One region of the Synechococcus sp. OH20 genome, then DNA from elsewhere that is predicted to be linked to it. Evidence: predicted binding sites of a transcription regulator. Region 1 holds the regulator's gene; each other region holds the start of a gene.
The links. Region 1 encodes NtcA, which controls nitrogen genes in cyanobacteria. Its sites were predicted from a motif close to GTANCNNNNGNTAC; they were not measured.
Positions count from the first base shown of each region.

Region 2: NW826_RS02590 (P-II family nitrogen regulator) is a predicted target of NtcA. The motif match lies at 4,616-4,629, and genes of this name have one in related genera.
Region 3: NW826_RS05565 (ferredoxin--nitrite reductase) is a predicted target of NtcA. The motif match lies at 4,662-4,675, and genes of this name have one in related genera.

Region 1 covers NZ_JANSIQ010000036.1:921-7,862, forward strand. The annotation lists gene NW826_RS07890 (M61 family metallopeptidase) at 1-1,168, opposite strand, end outside; gene ntcA (global nitrogen regulator NtcA) at 1,458-2,132, shown strand; gene eno (phosphopyruvate hydratase) at 2,323-3,606, shown strand; gene NW826_RS07905 (prolyl oligopeptidase family serine peptidase) at 3,593-5,659, opposite strand; gene treZ (malto-oligosyltrehalose trehalohydrolase) at 5,777-6,942, shown strand, end outside.
Region 2 covers NZ_JANSIQ010000011.1:125,986-132,927, forward strand. The annotation lists gene NW826_RS02575 (transglycosylase domain-containing protein) at 1-986, shown strand, start outside; gene holA (DNA polymerase III subunit delta) at 1,282-2,262, opposite strand; gene NW826_RS02585 (IctB family putative bicarbonate transporter) at 3,121-4,515, shown strand; gene NW826_RS02590 (P-II family nitrogen regulator) at 4,689-5,027, shown strand; gene NW826_RS02595 (ammonium transporter) at 5,162-6,568, shown strand; gene ispD (2-C-methyl-D-erythritol 4-phosphate cytidylyltransferase) at 6,692-6,942, shown strand, end outside.
Region 3 covers NZ_JANSIQ010000022.1:10,059-17,000, forward strand. The annotation lists gene NW826_RS05550 (hypothetical protein) at 136-393, opposite strand; gene NW826_RS05555 (hypothetical protein) at 1,482-2,864, shown strand; gene NW826_RS05560 (phosphoglucomutase/phosphomannomutase family protein) at 2,906-4,321, opposite strand; gene NW826_RS05565 (ferredoxin--nitrite reductase) at 4,732-6,285, shown strand; gene NW826_RS05570 (CmpA/NrtA family ABC transporter substrate-binding protein) at 6,346-6,942, shown strand, end outside.

The sequences.
Region 1 (6,942 bases):
AGGAAACCTGGCTGTTGAGGCTATTTTCGTGGGGACGGTAGAGTTTGATCCAGGTGTCGAAACTGGATTCCCGCAGCGATTGCACGGCCCGACCCGGAGTACGCTGCAGCCGGCCAATTTGCTCGGCCAGGATCTGCAAAAAATCTTTGGCAGTGAGGATCCCTGCCCGCAGCAAGATGACATTTTCGTAGTAGCTGGTCGCCCCCTCGCAAAACCAGAGGCAGTCCACATAGTTTTCTTGGTTGTAGTCAATTTTCTCCAAAGCCAGAGGGCGCAGCCGCTTGACGTTCCAAGCATGGAAAAGCTCGTGGGCCAGCAGCGCCAAAAAGCGGCGGTAGGACTGGGGCCGACGCAGCTCCAGGCCAGAATAGTTGAGGGTGGTGCTGTACTTGTGCTCTAGGCCGCCAAATCCCCCTGCCGACAAATGCACAATAAACCAGTAGCGGTCGTAGGGCAGCCCGCCGAAAAACGCCGCAGTGGCCCGGACAATTTTCTCGGCATCGGTCACCGCTTGCTCCAAATCCAGAGTGCCCGCTCCCCAGACCACCAAGTAGTGGGGGATCCCTTCCACTGCAAACGACCGCAACTGGTGCAGCCCCACCTCCACCGGGCTATCCACCAGCTCGTCGTAGTCTGCCGCCACAAAAGACTGGCCGGAAGCAGGATCCTCAGAAGAAGACCTCAAAGGCCGCAAACTGGTGGCGATGCGCCAATCTGGCTTGGGAGGGATCACCGTCAAGGTGTAGGGTTCCCGCTCGCGACCGGGCACATAGAAAAAGAGCGCCGCCCCGTTGAAGTAGGCGTGGGTGAGATCCAAATGGTTGGTGCGCACCGTCAGCTCGTAGGCATAGACCCGATAGCGAACCTTCACAGCCGAACAGCCCGGCGGCTCGATCTCCCAAGTGTTCTTATCTACCTTCCGCCAGGCCAAAGGGATCCCTTGCTCCGTTGCCGCCTGAAACTCTTGCACATGGCGGGCATATTCCCGCACCAGGTAGGATCCCGGCGTCCACACCGGCAGCCGCAGTCGCAGAGGCACTTCTGGATCCACCTCTTGGATCTGTAGTTCCACCTCCAGCAGATGCTTGGCCGGCTCCGGCATCCGCACTGTGAAATGCTGGCGGCTCAGTTGAGAAGGTGCAGCAACAACAGCCTCCGGGATCCCCATAGGATTTTCCAGTCCACCACTTGCTTCCTACCACCCAGAGCTGGCAAGGCCCCAGTGACAATAGCCCTTATCCTACCCTTGGCTTGGGATCCCTTTGTGGAACAGAAACGAGACCTAAAAACGTAGCCCATGCTACAAAGATGCCTAGGCAGAACCTTCTACCTTAGGGTAAACCCGGCTATTGTTGCCGATTCTGGAGTCGATAGGGTTGCAACTCGGCCCAATGCTTCTAAATTGATCTTACATGGATTGATCTTAGGTATAAACTGACCTCAAAAGGTTGATGAGTATGGTGGTGGCCGTCGCAGAAAAATCTCTGATCACAGCCTTCAAGCAACTGGGAGGCCCTCACCATCCTCCGGTTATCGAAACGTTTGAACGTGGTAAGACCATCTTTTTCCCTGGGGATCCGGCGGAGCGGGTTTACTTTTTGGTGAAAGGAGCTGTCAAGCTCTCGCGGGTCTACGAAATGGGGGAAGAAATTACCGTTGCTCTTCTACGGGAAAACAGCATCTTCGGGGTGCTCTCCTTCATCACAGGGCAGCGCTCCGACCGCTTCTATCACGCGGTGGCCTTTACGCCTGCTGAGTTGCTCTCTCTGCCGATTGAGCAGGTGGAAAAATCCCTGCGGGAGAACGCCGAACTGGCCATGTTGCTGCTCAAGAGCTTGTCTTCCCGCATTTTGCAAACGGAGATGATGATCGAGACGCTGGCTCACCGCGATATGGGATCCCGTCTGGTTAGCTTTTTGCTGATCCTCTGCCGCGATTTCGGGGTGCCTGGCCCGGATGGGGTCACCATTGATCTCAAGCTGTCTCACCAGGCCATTGCCGAAGCCATTGGCTCGACCCGCGTCACCATCACCCGTCTGTTGGGAGAGCTGCGCAAGAAGAAGTACATTTCCATTTACAAGAAGAAGATCACTGTACACGACCCGATGCGGCTGAGCCACCGCTTTGTCTAGAGGGGATGGGGCCTAAACTCTGCCCCCCAAACCAGCCAATGCTCAATTCACCCCTGCAGCTCCGCAGAATCTTTGGGTTCTCTCTCTTAAAGTTTTCTGGAAGCTGACGGGATCCCGGTCAAGGATCTATTAGCCTGTGGGGGGATCTGGCTTTGGCCAGAGCTGTCTAGCCAATTGCTGAGGTGTAACTGTGGAAACGGCCATCGAGTGGATTACCGCCCATGAGATCCTCGACTCGCGAGGACGCCCCACCCTAGAAGCCCTGGTGGGCCTGGCCAACGGAGCAACGGGCTTGGCGCAGGTGCCCAGCGGCGCTTCGACCGGTACCTTTGAGGCCCACGAGCTGCGGGACGGGGATCCCAAGCGCTATGGAGGTAAGGGCGTGCTGAGGGCGGTGGAAAACATTCTTGGCCCCATCCAGTCGGAGCTGCGGGGAGAAGATGCCCTCAACCAAGCCCGCATCGACCAGTTGCTGATCGACCTGGACGGCACCCCCAACAAGTCCCGCCTGGGGGCCAACGCCATTTTGGCAGTTTCTCTGGCGACGGCCAAAGCGGCGGCGGAAGCGGTGAGCCTGCCTCTTTACAAATATCTGGGCGGGCCTTTTGCCAACTTGCTGCCGGTGCCGTTGATGAACGTGCTCAACGGCGGTGCCCACGCCGACAACAACGTGGACATCCAGGAGTTTATGCTGGTGCCCATTGGTGCGGCCAGCTTTCGCGAGGCGCTGCGCTACGGGGCCGAGGTGTTTGCGGTGCTGAAGACGGTGCTACAGCAGAAGGGGCTGTCCACCGGGGTGGGGGACGAAGGCGGATTTGCCCCCGATCTCCCCTCCAATGCGGCAGCTTTGGATCTGTTGCTGACGGCCATCGAACAGGCAGGCTACAGGCCGGGGGAAGATATCGCCTTGGCCCTGGACGTGGCCGCCAACGAGCTGCTGCAGGATGGGCAGTACCACTTCGAGGGCCAAGCCCGTAGCGCCGAGCAAATGGTCAATTACTACGAGCAACTGCTGGCCAACTATCCCATCCTTTCCATTGAAGATGGACTGGCGGAGGAAGACTGGGCCGGCTGGCAGGCCCTCACCACTCAACTGGGATCGCGGGTGCAACTGGTAGGGGACGACCTGTTCGTCACCAACCCAGCCCGGCTGCAGAAAGGCATCGACAGCGGCGCCGCCAATGCCATCTTGATCAAGCTCAACCAGATTGGCACGCTGACGGAGACGGTCTCGGCCATGCACCTGGCTAGCCAGGCAGGTTTTCGCTCTGTGATCAGCCACCGCTCCGGTGAGACAGAAGACACCACCATCGCCGACCTGGCGGTGGCCACCCGCGCCGGCCAGATCAAAACCGGATCCCTCTGCCGCAGCGAGCGCATTGCCAAATACAACCAACTGTTGCGCATCGAAGACGAGCTGGGGGAAGCGGCAGTCTATGCCGGCCGGGTGGGCCTGGGCCCTAAAGCTCGCTAACTCCCGTTCCATCCCTCCCCAGCACCTGCACCAAAAAGGCCCAGCGGTCGGCGGTCTCTTCAATGAGCTTGGTGGTGGGCTTGCCGGCCCCGTGGCCGGCTTTGGTGTCGATGCGAATGAGGATGGGCTGGGATCCCCCCTGTGCCGCCTGCAGGGCAGCAGCAAACTTGAAGCTGTGGGCCGGCACCACCCGGTCGTCGTGATCTGCTGTGGTGATCAGGGTGGCGGGATAGGCGGTGCCGGGCTTGAGGTTGTGCAGGGGGGAATAGGCGTAGAGGGCCTTGAATTCCTCGGGGTTGTCCGGGGATCCGTACTCCGAGACCCAGGCCCAGCCGATGGTGAACTTATGAAAGCGCAGCATGTCGAACACCCCCACAGCGGGCAGGGCCGCGGCAAACAGCTCCGGCCTTTGGGTCAGGCAGGCCCCCACCAAGAGGCCGCCGTTGCTGCCGCCGGCGATGGCCAGCTTCGAGGGGTTGGTGTAGCCATGGGCCATCAGCCACTCAGCCGCGGCGATGAAGTCGTCGAAGACCTTTTGCTTGTTGAGCTTGGTGCCCGCCTGGTGCCAGGCTTCCCCATATTCGCCGCCGCCACGCAAATTGGGCTGGGCGTAAACTCCCCCCATCTCCAGCCAGGCCACCAGGCCCACCGAGAAGCTGGGGGTCAGAGAGATGCCGAAGCCGCCATAGCCGTACAGCAGGGTGGGGTGATCCCCTGTCCGCGCTAGGCCACGGCGGTGGACAAGGAACATGGGAATGCGGGTGCCGTCTTTGCTGGCGTAGAACACCTGCTGCACCTCATAGGCCTGGGGATCGAAATCCACCTGCGGTTGGCGAAAGAGGGTGCTGCTGCCGGTGGTGAAGTCGTAGCGGTAGATGGTGGGCGGGGTGGTGAAGCTGGTGAAGGTGTAGAAGGTTTCGGTGTCGTAGCGCTTGCCGCCAAAGCCGCTGGCGGATCCCAGCCCCGGCAGAGGGATCTCCCCCTGGTAGGTGCCGTCTAAAGCAAAGGTCTTGATCTGGGTGTGGGCGTCTTTGAGGTAGAAGGCAACAAATTGATTGTGGATGAGGCTAACCCCTTGCAGGGTCTCCTCAGCCTCAGGGATCACCTCTTGCAGTTGCCCTGGGCTGTCCAGGTCAAGGGCCACCAGTCGCCGCCGCGGAGCCTGGAAGTCCGTCAGCAGCCAAAAGCGGGAGCCGTCGTTGCCGACAAAGCTGTACTCGGCCTGGAACTCGCAAATGAGCTCCACCACCGGCGAGTTGGGATCCCGTAGGTCTTTGTAGAAGAGGAGGTTTTTGGGATCCGTGCCCCGCCAGACGGAGATGATCAGGTAGTTGCCATCTTCGGTAACCCCGCCAGCAAAGCCCCACTCTTTTTGGTCGGGGCGGTGATAGATCAAGACATCTTCTGACTGGGGGGTGCCGAGGCGGTGGTAGTAGAGCTTTTGGAAGTAGTTGGCGCTTTCGTACTCGCTGCCGGGGGGTGGCTCGTCGTAGCGGCTGTAGAAAAATCCCTGCCCATCCCGTGTCCAGCTGGCCCCAGAGAACTTAATCCAGCGCAGGTGATCCGGCAGGTCTTCTCCGGTTTCGATGTCCCGCACCTTCCACTCCTGCCAGTCGGAGCCGGAGCGGGAGAGGCCATAGGCCAGGTAGCGCCCGTCGCGGCTGATGGCAATGCCTGAGAGGGCTACAGTGCCGTCTTCCGAAAACGTGTTGGGATCCAGCAAAACCCGGGCTTCGCCCTCCAGGCTTTCTTGCGTATAGAGAACACTCTGGTTTTGCAGGCCGTCGTTTTTGAAGTAGAAGTAGCGGCCGCCCTCTTTGAAGGGCTGGCTGTATTTTTCGTAGTTCCAAAGTTGGGTCAGGCGCTCCAGGAGCCGCTGCCGCGCCGGGATCCGCTGCAGATAGTCAAAAGTTAGCCGGTTTTGCGCCTCGATCCAGGCTCGCGTCTGCTCAGAATCCAGATCCTCCAGCCAGCGATAGGGATCCGGCACCGGCTGCCCATGGTAGACATCGACAACGGTGGGATCCGGATGGCTGGGCGGGTAGTTAAACATAGGGACGGAGCAGCAAAGGGTTAATTCCACTATGGCAGAGAAGCCCAAGACCTTGACCTGGCAGGCCTAGGGGGGCAAGCCCCGCTATAGTAGAAGCCAAGTTATAGAATGGGTTCCGTGCTTTCCCCTCCAGTTAGACGGATTGGCGCCTATCCCTGCGGCCAGGGCCACTACCGCTTCTCGGTGTGGGCGCCCTTGGTCGAACACGTGGAGCTAAAAGTCATCAGCCCCGTCCAACAGGTCATCCCTCTGGCCCAGGATGGGCAAGGCTACTGGCAGGGTGAAGTGGAGGGGATCCCACCGGGGCCAGTGGACTACCTCTACCGCCTGCACACCTCAGCGGGGGTGGTGGAGCGGCCGGATCCCGCTTCCCGCTGTCAGCCCCGCGGCGTCCATGGCCCTTCGCGGGTGGTGGATCCTCACTTCGACTGGCAGGATGAAGCCTGGAAGGGGATCCCGCTCTCCCAGTGGATCCTCTACGAGCTGCATGTAGGCACCTTTACCCCGGAGGGCACCTTTGCCGCCCTGATCCCCCGCCTGCCGCAACTGGTGGAGCTGGGGGTCAACGTGCTGGAGCTCATGCCGGTGGCCCAGTTTCCGGGGGAGCGCAACTGGGGCTATGACGGCGTCTATCCCTATGCCGTGCAGGTCAGCTATGGAGGAGCAGCGGGCCTGAAGGCGCTGGTCAATGCCTGCCACCAGCAGGGCCTGGCTGTCATTTTGGACGTGGTCTACAACCACCTGGGGCCGGAGGGGAACTACCTGCGGAACTTTGGCCCCTACTTTACCGACAAGTACTGCACCCCTTGGGGGGAGGCCCTCAACTTCGACGACCGCTATTCCGACGGCGTGCGGGAGTTTTTCCTGCAAAATGCCGAATACTGGCTAGAGGAGTTTCACCTGGACGGCCTGCGGCTGGACGCGGTGCATGCCATCTACGACTTCAGCGCCCACCCTTTTTTGCAGGAATTGGCAGAGCGGGTGGAGGCCCTGGAGGCGCGCACAGGCTGGCCCAGGGTTCTGGTAGCCGAAAGCGACCTCAACGACGTCCGCCTCATCACCCCCCGCGAGCAAGGGGGCTACGGCCTAGATGCCCAGTGGTGCGACGACTTCCATCACTCAGTTCACACCCTGCTTACCGGGGAAAAGACAGGCTACTACCAAGACTTCGGCCAATTGGAGCACCTGGCCAAGTCCTACCGCGAGAGCTACGTCTATTCTGGGCAGTACTCCCGCTACCGGGCCCGCCGCCACGGCAATTCCGCTCTCGCCAGGCCGGGCTC
Region 2 (6,942 bases), on a different contig from region 1:
GGCAGCTTCTGGGCCAAGACCTCTCGGCAGAGGGCAACTTCATCATCGAGACCACACTGCATTTGCCCTACCAGCGGCTGGCGGAGCAGGCCCTGGCCCAAACGGTGCGCGAGGCGGGCTCCCGCCTGGGCTTCAGTCAGGGTGCCCTAGTCAGCCTCGACAGCCGCAACGGCGAGATCTTAGCTCTCGTGGGCGGGATCGACTACAACGCCAGCCCCTTCAACCGGGCTACCCAAGCCCAACGGCAGCCGGGATCCACCTTCAAAGTCTTCACCTACGCCGCCGCCCTCAGCCAGGGGATCCCGCTTTCGCAGGTGCTCTCCTGTGAGCCGCTTACTTGGGGCAACCTCACCTTTCAGGGCTGCCGCTCGGGAAGTACCCCCATGGACTTGGCCCGCGGCTTGATCCTCTCCGAAAACGTAATCGCCCTGCGGTTGGCCCAACAGGTGGGTCTGGAGCAGGTGGTGGCCATGGCGCGGCAAATGGGGATCCAATCCCCCTTGCAGCCCTATCCTTCCCTGGTACTCGGCACGATGGAGGTGAACCTGCTGGAGCTGACCGCGGCCTTTGCTCCTTTGGCCAATCGCGGCCTTTGGTCCAGGCCCCACACCATCCGCCGCATCCTGGATAGCAGCGATTGCGCCAACCCCGACGACTTTCGCACCTGCCGCGAGATCTACCCAGGCCGCGAGGATCCCCGCTCGCAGCGGCTGGTTTTGTCGGCAAGCGTCGCCCAGCAGATGACCGCCGTATTGCAAGGCGTGATCCGCTCCGGCACCGGCACCGCCGCTCGCCTTGGGATCGGAGAAGCGGGCAAAACCGGCACCACCACCGCCAACAAGGATCTGCTCTTTATCGGCTACACACCCAACCCGCCTCTGGTAACCGGCATTTGGCTGGGCAATGATGACTCCAGCCCAACGCGAGGGAGTAGCGGCATCGCCGCTCAAACTTGGGGAAGTTACATGAAGCAAGTCATTCAATAGCTCGCCAAAGCCAATCAGACAACTCCACATCCCGACAACTCGACAAATAGACGCTTTGCCTCCCTCACCCCCAGCCCCTCTCCCCCAGCCCTCACCCCCGGCCCCTCTCCCAGAGGGAGAGGGGAGTTAGAGCGGCGCGTCCGCGACAGCGTTGCGGAGCAATAACGACGTAGAGAAACGTTTCATTGCTATCTGAAATGGCTATAAGCTGGAAAAGGCTGTAACCTAAGCCGATTAAGTCTTCGGGCTGTTGTCAGAACTGTCTCTGAAGTCCGAGTAACAGAAACGGGGAAGATCAGCAGGATTTGCGGAGAATGGTCGCGATCTGGATTAGGGCTTCTTGAAACACCTCTCGCTCTGGCTGACCTTGCTTGAGCTGGTATTCCAGTTGCAAAAGTTGCTGCATTGCCTTCAGCAGAGCTGCGCTTTCCAGGGATCCCACCTCTTTCTGTAAAAAGTAAACTCGGTTGGGGTTGGCGATCTCTGCTTTTTGGGCGATGACTTTGGGATCCCGTTCTCCCTCCTCCAGCAGCAGCCGTACCCACAGCCAGGTGCGGAATTGGCCCACCAACACTGCCAGGATCTTCAGGGCCGGCTCGTTGTGATCCAGCAGATGGGCCAGGATGGGCAGGGCCTGATCCAAGTTGCCCTGGCGCAGGGCGGCCGCCAGTTGAAAGCTGTTGTAGGCGCTGGCGGGAACCAAGGCCTCGATTTGCTCAGGGGAGATGGGATCCTCTTGAGCGGCTGTAAACAGAGCCAGCTTTTCCAATTCCATCGCCAAGCGGCGGGAGTCGTTGCCCACCGCCTCGGCCAACTTCTGGGCTGCCGCCGGGCTGAGCTTGAGATGCCGTTGCCGGGCTTCGCTGTATACCTGTCTAAGAATGCCCTCTTCATCCCAGGGAGGCAGTTGGGGAAACTCGCGGACGATGGCCACTTTCTTGAGGATTTTGGTGGATTTGAGGCGTCCGTCCGGCTTGCTGCTGCTGGTTAACAGCAAATGTGTCGTGGGGGGCAACTGGGCCAGGGTGCGCTCCACTGCTTCCCACAGCTCTTCCGGGCAATGTTGGGTGAGTGTCGTCTCCTCCAGCCAAACCAGGCGGGCGTTGGATCCCAGGGGCGGCGTCATGGCCTGGCTGAGGCCGACAAGCGTCGATTCCGGTGGCAGGCGATCGTAATTAAAAGCAGCCCAATCGGGATCCAGCACTTGATCCCGCAACTGCTGCACCGCCTGCATCAGCCGATAGGTGTCATCTCCCCAGTAAAGGTAGACGGGCATAATACCCTAGCCCCCTCATCAACGCTCTGGCTGGATCCCTGGCCAACCTGTTTGATTGAGGCGGCTGCAGATCCCAGCAAGTTGCTCAGCCTCCGCAGAGCCGCCACTGCAACTGGTCTCCAGCCCTTTTCCGTGGTTTCTCTAGGCGTTATTTTACGTAAATCAACGCGCATGCTCCCGCCCTTTGTCCGGGATCCCCCAGAAAAAACCGGGCCAGGTTCAAGCCTCTTCCCTCTCTCTGAAAAAAGGTGCCAGCTTTGCATGATCTTTGATTTGGCCCTAGCTTGGCAAATTCTGTGTTCCCACTGAAGAAAGATCATCAATCTTCTCCTAGATTGAGCTTAGGGATAGGCATCGGGAGGGGGTCGCGAACGATGGACACCATTGGCGAACTGGAGTTCAAGGTACAGGTTCTGGCTCGCTGCCTGGGATCTGCTTTGGGTTTAGGCCGTCCTACCCGTGTTCAGATTCATTATTGCGATCCTCAAACCTTGAATGCAGACAAATCGGGATCGGTGATTTCTCCTTTCAATTCCCAAGAAGTTAAAGGATCTCAGTTTCGCCCGTTGGCCTCGGTTGCCTAAGTGATGTTTCGAGCTTGGTCTCGACAAGGCTATCAAAATCTCTGGATACCTCTCGGCCAAAAAGAGACGGGTGAGCAGTTTAATGGGGGGATAATTCCCCCCAAAGTTGTTTCGTCTTGGGCTGCCTCTAAAACAACCAGCCCTGAAGCCAAGCCCAGGAAGAAAAGATTAGCCTTCTAGAAAGGGGATCCCTCTTGCCTTCCCGCCCTTGCTCCTGTCCGCTGGGGATATAAACTCGGAAGATGAGCTGAAGCCTAGGGTGTTGGAAGGGGTCATGCAACGAGCAACGCAAGCATGGCGCGGCCTGCTGCTGCGGGATTTCTCTATCGAGTCCTGGTGGCAGGGCAGCCTTTTGAGCCGAGTGTCGGGATCCCTGCGGCAGTGGGGCAAAAGCAGCCGGCTCGTCCAAACCTTGGATTGGATCGGTTTGGGCCTGGTGCTGCTCTACTGGTTTTTTTCGGCCCAAAGCTCCACCGGCATCCTAGGTCTGATTTTGCTGGCTATGGCGGCGCTTGTGGTCTTGGGCTGGCTGGTGGAAACCCCGAATTGGCTGCCCGTCCATCTGCCCCTAGGCCTGTTTTGGGGCATAGCCACCCTGGCCACAATCCTGTCGCCGGTTCCCTATGCAGCGCGGGACGGCTGGCTGAAGTTGACGCTCTACCTGGCCGGCTATCTGCTGCTGCAGCGTCTGCTTCGCCAACTGCAGTTCCGGGATTGGATCGTCGGATCCCTGCTCTTGGTCAGCTTGGGGATGGGGGTCTATGGCCTGCGGCAATACTTTTACGGGGCTGCCGAGCTAGCCACCTGGGTGGATCCGGAATCGGGCTTGGCAGGCCTGACGCGGGTGTACAGCTTTCTGCGCAACCCCAATTTGTATGGGGGCTACCTGGTTCCGCTCCTCCCTCTGGGGCTGGCTGCCATTTGCATCTGGCCGGGCTGGGGGATCAAGCTCTTGGTTGGGTTTACAACTGCCGTCAACTTCATCTGCCTGATGCTGACCTACAGCCGCGGCGCCTGGATTGGCGGCCTAGCAGCGCTGGGAATGATGGCGGTGCTGCTGGCGCAATGGCAAACCCCCCACTTGCCAGCCCGTTGGCGACGTTGGACGCTGCCGGCTCTGTTGGGAGGGGGGGCAGCCACGTTGTTGCTTGCGATCGTAACAGTACGCCCCCTGCGGCTGCGGGCTCAGAGCCTCTTTTGGGGACGGCTGGACACCAGCAACAATTTTCGCCTCAACGTCTGGGCCGCCGCGCTGGACATGATCCGCGACTTTCCCATCTTGGGGATCGGCCCCGGCAATGTCGCCTTCAACCGCGTCTATCCCCTCTACCAGCGGGGCAACTTCAGCGCCCTTGGGGCCTACTCGGTGCCGCTGCAACTCGCCGTGGAGACAGGCTTCATCGGATCCCTGGCTTTTGCCTGGTTTTTGTTGGTGCTCTGGGATCACGGCTGGAGAGGCTGGAACACTTTGCTCAGCTCCCGGGATCCCGAGGGCCTGTGGGTGGCAGCAGGCTTAGCGGCTTGCACCGGCATGATGGCCCACGGCCTAGTGGATACCATCTGGTACCGTCCCCAGGTACAAATGCTGTGGTGGCTGGCGGTGGCCCTCGTCACAGCCAGTCTGGGTTCTCCTCGATCCTCAACGGCCGCTGAAAGACCCAGCTCGTGAGATGCCGGCGCGGACTTCTTAGAGTGGCCCGGGCTTGGCCTTCTGGTCTTGACGAGAGCAAATCTAGAGTGGTAAGCATTCTCAGTAGAGGAACGAAAATGTATCTAGATTTACAATTTGCAGGTTTTAGTAGTGTTAGAAATTAGCGGAATTGCTGGGGATATGGGAGGCCAATGAAAAAGATCGAAGCTGTAATTCGGCCCTTCAAGCTAGATGAGGTGAAAATTGCCCTGGTCAACGCCGGCATCGTCGGCATGACGGTGAGCGAAGTGCGGGGTTTTGGTCGACAAAAGGGACAGACCGAGCGCTATCGGGGATCCGAGTACACGGTAGAGTTCCTGCAAAAGCTGAAGGTGGAGATCGTGGTCGAAGACGACCTGGTGGACACGGTTGTGGAGAAGCTGATCGCGGCGGCTCGCACCGGCGAAATCGGGGACGGCAAGATTTTCATCAGCCCTGTCGAGAAGACGATTCGCATCCGCACCGGCGAACTCAACCAGGACGCCCTGTAGAGAAGGTGAAGGTCTTGGAGCCTGGGTAGCTCGACCCGAGTCCCAGGCTGGCTTGCAGTGGGCAAATGAGGGATTTTTGCCCTATCTACTAGTGCGTTGTGAAAAGTACCGTCACTTTAGGTAAGTCGAAAAGCATGTCTACAACGATGATCCAAAAGCATAAGAACCCGCTACCTCAGCGGCTTGGGCGACTGGCCAAGTGGAGTCTAACTGCTGCTCTGACGATTTCGCTGGTTTTCCTATTGGGCCAGGGGAGTGCCTTCGCCCAGGACGCGGAAGTCGTACAGGAACATGCTGACATTGTCTGGACACTGGTGGGGGCAGCCTTGGTGTTCTTCATGCAGGCGGGGTTCGCCATGGTGGAGACGGGCTTTACCCGCGCCAAAAATGCCGCCAACATCATGATGAAAAACCTGATGGACTTTTGCATGGGCTGTTGCGCCTTTTGGTTCATCGGGTTTGGCCTGATGTTTGGAGAAAATACTGGCTTCTTTGGCAGGAGCTGGTTTGCTTTCAGTTGGCAGCAAGCCCACGAAGCAGGGGATTGGCCCTTCACCTTCTTTGTCTTCCAGATGGTGTTTGCCGCCACCGCTGCCACCATTGTTTCCGGGGCCATGGCGGAGCGCACCAAGTTCGTGGCCTACCTCATCTACTCTGTCGTCATCTCTGGGCTGATCTACCCCATCTCGGGGGGCTGGGCTTGGAATGGGCTGTTTGGCGACTACAACGGTGGCACTAGCGGCTGGCTGGAAAATCTGGGCTTCATCGACTTTGCCGGTTCGGGCGTAGTGCATTTGGTGGGGGGCGCTTCCGCCTTGGCCGGGGCCATGGTGCTTGGCCCTCGCATCGGCAAGTACGGCCCCAACGGCGAGCCGCGGGCGATTCCCGGCCACAACCTGCCCCTGGGGATGCTGGGAGTGTTTATCCTCACCTTGGGTTGGATTGGGTTCAACGCCGGCTCGACCACAGCCGCCAGCCCCGATATCGGCTGGATTGCCATGAACACGCTGCTGGCAGCTTCGGCAGGGGCCATTGGGGCGATGATCACCTGCTGGGCGCATTTTGGCAAGCCGGATATGACCTTTGCCGCCAACGGGGTGCTGGGCGGCTTGGTAGGGATCACCGCTCCTTGCAACACTGTCCACCCTCTGGGAGCTTTGATCATCGGTTCGGTGGCCGGGATCCTGGTGGTCATCTCGGCGGTGATTCTGGATACGGTGCTGAAGATTGACGACCCGGTGGGCGCCGTTTCGGTACACGGCACCTGCGGTATTTGGGGGGTGTTGGCAGCCGGGATCCCTTGGTTTGCCCACGCCGATTCAGGGGTGACCTGGGCGCAATTTGGGGTACAAGTTGTGGGCGCTCTAGCCTATTTCTTCTGGCCTTTCCTCACCTGCTTGATCCTGTTTTTGATCCTCAAGGCAACCGTTGGCCTGCGCACCAGTGCCGAAGAGGAGCTGGCCGGCTTGGATGTGGGCGAGCATGGTAACGTGGCCTACCCGGATTTTGTGATTGCTTCCGCCGAGTTGGACCAACCTTGAGGCGGCACCCCGGCTCTGAGGGGGATCCAGCGGCACCAATCGCCACTGTCAACGATGAGGAGGGCCAAGCCTGGCCCTCCCTGGCTGTAAACTGGGATGCGGTTGGATGCACTTTTGGATCCCATGCACCTGTTGATCCCGGCGGCCGGGAGTGGCAAGCGGATGGGGGCGGCGGTCAACAAGCTGTTGCTGCCACTTTTGGGCCAGCCCATCTTGGCTTGGACGTTGCAGGCGGCGGATCGGGCCGGTTCCATCGAGTGGATCGGCATTCTCTCCCAGCCCGGCGATTGGCCGGCCATGGAGCAGATCCTGGCGTCCATCGAGCTGTCCACGCCGGTGCAGCTTCTGCAAGGAGGGGCGACGCGGCAGGAGTC
Region 3 (6,942 bases), on a different contig from region 1:
GGCCATTTCCAAAAAAATTTCTTGGATTTGCTCTGCCGCTTGCTTGACAACGCCCCAAGATGCAGTAGAACTAACAGCAGGCATCCGCCTTTGAAACGGGATCCCTCATAATCTTGCCCATGCACAGGGGCAAATTCAGTGGATCCCGGCTGGACATTGGCGGAAGGATTTGCTGTGGTGTGAGTGAGTGGAGAATTCCCCGATGAAACGACGTTCTGGCTCAGGCCCTGGCCGTGGCGGCCTTTCTCTTCTGGCAACTTGGGCTTCGCTGGCGCTAGCCACTGCCTGCAGCAGCGAGACTACGGGCGGCTTGCCACCCCTCTTGACCGCCAATGGATCCACGCCTCCTCCCGTAGCCGTGGCTCCCACCATCTCGCCCAACCTCACGCCCATCACCTTCCGCCCTGGGCCGGACTTCGCCCCCATCACGCCGCCGCCCATTCAGCCCGACCTGCCGGATCCGCCGCAATTTGGGACAGGGGGCGGCTTCGATGTCGACCAGCCGTTTGCCTCGCTCTCTTACAGGGTGGAATTGACCAACCTGATTGTCCGAGGGGTGATTGCGAGTGTAGACATTCAGGTCTTGAATATCACTTGCGGAACGGATGTTACTGGCGTAATCCGGCCCGAGGCCCTGAGCCAGTTTAGGAACCTGCTGATTGGAAGAGGCAACACGTTCACCGATGCTAACGGATTCAACTTTAGCTATACATTTCCAACAGACCCTAGGTTTTTCGAGGACTTGAGGATTTTTTCAAAGGGAATTAGGAGTATCGGAGGCCGAGACATACTGACAGGGGACGACATTGTTTTTGTTCTAACTATCCGAGATAGCTTTGGTCAAGTTTTACGGGTTGACGACTCGATTTTCAGTCCAGAGGAAACTCGAAACGAAGTTCGTGGCTTTGCAATTCCAGCCTGTAGCAATCTCCCTCAGCCAACGCCTACCCCGACGCCGACACCCCTGCCGCCTGTACCTACGCCGACTTCAGGCCCTACCCCTGTTCCGACGCCGGTTCCTGTAGGGCCGTCGCCTTTGTTTACCCGCTTCTTACTGCCCAATCCAGCGCCGGTCAACACGCCTGTTACTCTCACTTTTGTGGTCGATAACCGAGTGGCTGGGGCCATTCCCTTGAGTGGTCTGAACTTCCAGGCGATCTTGCCTGAGGGAGTGGCTGTTGCTAATCCTTCCACACCTGCCGGCCTTGCTAATCCAAATACCTGCGGAGGAGTTCTTGGTGCCATACCTGGGACGAGGATCATCAGTCTTTCGGGCGGAGTCTTAGCCGCAGGTGCCACTTGCGCGGTCAATGTTTCTATTCAGGCAACAGCTGCTGGGATCTACACCTTGCCACTGCTATTTGTGTCGAACAATCAGACTCTACCCAGTGCAGCTCCTCCCATCAATCTGGTGGCTAATCCCTGATGACGACTTTGGCCCGGTCTGTGATATCCATTTTGGTACGTGAGGGTAGCACGAAATGAGCGCAAAGAAGATCAAGTTCAGAAGAAATTGGTTGCGGGCTTTAGGAAGTGTTGGGACTGTTTTCTTCACCACAGCCAGCTTGGTTGGCTGCCAGCAAGCCAAGGACAAGAACGCCACCAGCTTTGTCCCTGGGCCGATCATTCCCCCTCAGACTCCTAGCGTGCCCACTGGTGGTACCGAGGTGGGCCTACCTCCCATAGCACCACCAGGGATCCCTTTGCCGGCTCCTACGATTGTCATCCAAACTCCCGTTGCAGCCCCAACCATTCCTCCAATCCCCTCTCCTGCTCCTCTCCCGACCATCAAAGCAGAAACTCCTGCTCCTTTTACCCCTTTCCCTCCTCCCCCTACTCCCTTTCCTGTTGAAACAGTTAGCGTTGATCCAGCAGAAGTTACGTTTGACTCAAAGACGACTGTTGGCTCTATAAAAACTCTCACGCTTAAGCCGTCTGCTCCTCCGGCCAACGGCAGCTTGGTGTTGAAGGTAGAAAGCAGCAACCCGCAGGTGGTGGGCGTTTCCACAACAGCCGCCTCGTTCGTAACAGTTGTCGTTCCACCGGGATCCACAGATACACCTAAGGTTGTGCTGACGCGTTTGATCCCGGCTACACAGCAGGGCAATGCCACCATCACAGTTACCCGCGACCCGGCCACAACCGCTGCCAATTATCCGGTGGGCAGCGTGAATGTTGCCGTGCCGGTGACCTTAAAGCAGCAAGAGCCGCCTAGCATTACCGTTGATCCCAAGTCCATCACCTTTGATGATAAGCAGCCAGTTGGCACTTCTGCTAAAGTAGCGGTCAGCCTTAATCCAGTTGCTCCGATTGGTGGGCAGGTTGTGTTGGATGTGAGTGGAACTCCCAATCCTTTTGTTCCAGGGGCGTCGTTTGCTATTTCGACCAGCACGCTGGTCTTCAAGGAAGGCAACAAGGGACCTCAGGAATTCGAGGTTGTTCGCCTGACGCCTGGCGAAGCTGCCGGATCGGTGACCATCAAGCTCAATCCCGCGCTGACGACGGCTACCAACTTCTTGACTGCCGACCTCAGTGCCGTGATCCCTGTTTCAATCAAAGCTCTTCTTGCAATTGAGTATAAGGATACTTCCTTGAAGTGTAGCACTAACCTTAACTTGAAGCTCACTGCGCCTCCAACTGTTACCATTACCGGCGCTGTTAAAAGCCCACTCACTTTCAAAGCCGAGCCAGCACCTAATCCTCCCTTCTTTTTTGACACATCCACAGGGGTCATTTCCGTTCAATGTCCAGCGGCAGCAAACCAGCCTCCGATTGGCCTTTCTTTCTCTGCATTGATAACGGTTACGGATTCTTCGATTCCGCCAATTTCGGCTCAGAAGTTTGTATCGATTAAAGTCGAGTAGTCAGCACTGCAGCAACCCTAAGGCATAGGGGGTTCCAAAAGTTATCTGGGGTGGGAAGCTGCTGTGTTGACCAAGCCGGCTGCCCAATCCAGCAGATGATTGACTGCTTCTAAGGTTTTGGCTTCGGAGTAAAGCCGCAGCAGAGGTTCAGTGCCGCTGCCGCGGATCATCACCCAACTGCCGTCGGCAAGGGTAAACTTGTGGCCGTCTTTGTCGAAATGCTTAATCACCTTCTGCCCCAAAATCTCAGAGGGGGGATCCGCCTGCAACTGTTGAAATAGCCTGACTTGTTGGTTTTGATCCGCCAGGTGCAGGTCGCGGCGCAGGTAAACCGAGCTAAATCCTTCCCGTTCCTGCAAAGCCCGGTAAAGGGCGCTCAGATCTTGCCCGGTTTCGGTGACGGCCTCAATCAAGTACAGAGCAGAAAGCAGGGCATCCCGTTCGGGGATGTGGCCCAGGTAGCCGATGCCGCCGGATTCTTCTCCCCCCAGCAACACCTGGGTGGTCAGCATGCGCTCGGCGATGTATTTGAAGCCCACGGGCATTTCGGTAACCGGCAGGCCATAGCGCTCCGCCACCTTGACAAACAGCTCCGAGCCGCTGATGGTTTTGACGATTTCGCCCCGCAGGCCGCGTCGCCCCGCCAAGTGGTCGATCAGGATGGGAATGAGGATCTGGGGGCTGAGAAAGCGGCCTTGTCCGTCGAGGGCGGCAATGCGGTCGGCGTCGCCATCGAAGACCAGACCCACTTTTAACGGGGCGGGATCCGCCGCGATGATCTGGGCAGAGGTCTGCAGGTTTTGCGGCAGCGGCTCCGGTGAGACGCCGCCAAATAGGGGATCCCGATGCGCCTGCAATTCAATTACCTTCTCTCCCAAGAGGCGCTTGAGGCCCCCAGCCCCGGAGCCAAACATGACATCCACCCAGATCTTGGCCGGGGAGCCTTTGAGCTTTTCCAGATCCACAAAGCGGCTGAGCTGAGCCAGGTAGCCAGGCCAGGGATCCCAGGTGTGGATGGGTGCGGAGTTGGATCCCAGCGGTTGCAGGTGGTGCAGCTCCTGCTCGATGGCAGCGGTGACCTCCGGGGGCACGGAGCCGCCAAAGCCGCCTTTGACTTTGAGGCCGGAATAGTGGGGCGGGTTGTGGCTGGCGGTGATCACCAAGGCTCCATGGCAGCCGCGCTCCTTGGCTGCCCAACTGAAGGCCGGCGTCGGGGCAGCACAGGCAGAGAGATAAACCGGGATCCCCAACCGCGCCACCACCTCGGCAGCGTGGGCAGCAAATTTTTCTGAGAGAAAGCGGTTGTCGTAGCCGATCAGGATCCCTGCGCCGGGATAGGTGCGGGCCAACACCTGGGCGCTGGCCTGGGCGGCAATAGCCAAGTTCTGAAAGGTAAAGCCGTCGGCGATCACGGCTCGCCAGCCGTCGGTACCAAAGCGAATAGAGTTGCCGGCCATAGTTCACCAAAATCGACCTCGACTACACATAGCACGGCAGAGCCAGATCCAGACCGCCCAGCCCTCACCCCCAGCCCCTCTCCCTGAGGGATGGCCCAAGCGCTCCGCGCCGCTCACGCGACCACCCCCAGCCCCTCTCCCTGAGGCCCTCACCCCCAGCCCCTCTCCCTGAGGGAGAGGGGGGTTAGAGCAGCGCGTTCACGACAGCGTTGCATAGCCATGAGGATGCAGAGAAACGTTTCATTGCTGCTTGAAATGACTGTGCCTCACCTTTGCAAGCCTACTTTTATGCACAAACCGCAATTGGAAAATGACAAAACGGCATAACTTGTTACAAAATGTAACGTCAAATACCAAAGTTAACGGTTGGCCATCGCTAAGGTAGCCGGTGTTACCCTACGGCAGCGACGATGGCGAACCAATTTGAGCGCCTCAAAAGCGAAAAGGACGGGCTGGCGGTCAAAGCCGAGCTGGAAGCGTTTGCCCGCATGGGCTGGGAGAACATCCCTGAAGACGACCGGGATCACCGCCTCAAGTGGCTGGGGATCTTCTTTCGCAAGCGCACGCCCGGCCAGTTTATGCTGCGGCTGCGCCTGCCCAATGGGATCCTGACCAGCGGCCAGATGCGGATGTTGGCGGCGATCATCCATCCCTATGGAAAAGATGGCGTAGCCGACATCACCACCCGGCAGAACTTGCAACTGCGCGGCATCCCCATCGAGGAGATGCCCCAGATCTTGGGCTACTTGAAGGAGGTGGGCCTAACCAGCATCCAGTCGGGCATGGACAATGTGCGCAACATTACGGGATCCCCCCTCGCGGGCATTGACCCAGATGAGCTGATCGACGTGCGCGGCCTCACCCGCAAGGTGCAGGACATGGTAACCAACAACGGCGAGGGCAACCCTTCCTTCACCAATCTGCCGCGTAAGTTTAACATCGCCATCTGCGGTTGTCGCGACAACTCCGTTCATGCGGAGATCAACGACCTGGCCTTTGTGCCGGCCTTCAAAGCGGGCAAGCTGGGCTTCAACGTCTTGGTGGGGGGCTTTTTTTCGGCCCGCCGCTGTGCCGAGGCCATCGGGCTGGATGTCTGGGTGGATCCGCGCGATGTGGTTCCTCTGTGCGAGGCGGTGCTGCTGGTCTACCGGGATCACGGCCTGCGGGCCAACCGGCAGAAGGCGCGGCTGATGTGGCTCATTGACGAGTGGGGCCTGGAGAAGTTTCGGGCGGCTGTGGAGCGGCAGATTGGCCATCCGCTCTCCAGAGCGGCGGAAAAAGATGAGGTGGTCTGGCAGAAGCGGGATCTCCTGGGGGTGCATGCCCAGAAGCAGCCGGGCTTGAACTTCGTTGGCCTGCACGTGCCGGTGGGACGGCTGAATGCCCTGGAGATGATGGAGCTGGCCCGCCTAGCGGAGGTATACGGCTCCGGGGAGCTGCGGCTGACGGTGGAGCAGAACGTGCTCATCCCCAATGTGCCCGATTCGCGGGTGGCGCCGCTGCTTAAAGAGCCGCTCTTGAAAAAGTTCTCCCCCAACCCAGGGCCCTTGCAGCGGGGGCTGGTGTCCTGCACGGGCAACCAGTTCTGCAACTTTGCCCTCATCGAGACCAAAAACCGCGCTGTGGCTCTAATGGAAGAGCTGGAAGCCGAGCTGGAGATCCCGCAGACGGTGCGCATCCACTGGACGGGCTGCCCCAACTCCTGCGGCCAGCCCCAGGTGGCCGATATCGGCCTCATGGGCACCACCGCCCGCAAGGACGGCAAGCCGGTGGAAGCGGTGGACATCTACATGGGGGGAGAAGTGGGCAAAGACGCCAAGCTGGGCGAATGTGTGCGTCGAGGGATCCCTTGCGAAGACCTCAAGCCCGTCTTGGTGGAGCTGCTGATTGAGCACTTCGGGGCCAGGCCGCGCCAGCGTCCATCGGCTGCTCAAACTGCTTCTTCCCCCGTGATGGCTTGCTAAGTAGGGGCCAAGTCTGGGGAAGGTTTTCTCTCTGCGTCGTTCAAAATCTTGGAGGTTCCGATGTCTAAACTGTTCTCCCGTCGCCAATTTTTGGCCGGGGCAGCCGCCCTGGCAGCAGGAGCAGCCGCGGCTGGGATCCCACGCGCCCAATCGCAATCTTTGGGTCAGGGCTACTGGGTGGCCCAGGCCGATACTCCCGAGACCCCGCGGGCCAAGCTGGGGTTCATTGCTCTCACCGACGCCGCCCCCCTGATCATCGCCAAAGAGAAGGGGTTTTTTGACAAGTACGGCATGAAGGACGTGGAGGTGGTCAAGCAGGCCTCTTGGGGCACCACCCGCGACAACTTGGTGCTGGGATCCGCTGCTGGCGGCATCGATGGGGCGCACATTCTCACCCCCATGCCCTATCTCATCACCACCGGCAAAGTTACCGATGGCAAGCCGGTACCGATGTACATTCTGGCCCGCCTGAACTTGGACGGTCAGTGCATCAGCATTGCCAACGAGTACCGGGATTTGCAAATTGGCCTGGATAGTTCCCCCCTCAAAGCCAAGTTTGCGGAAGCGCGAGCTGCCGGCAGGGATCCCAAATGCGCGGTAACCTTCCCCGGCGGCACCCACGACCTGTGGATGCGCTACTGGCTGGCCGCCGGCGGG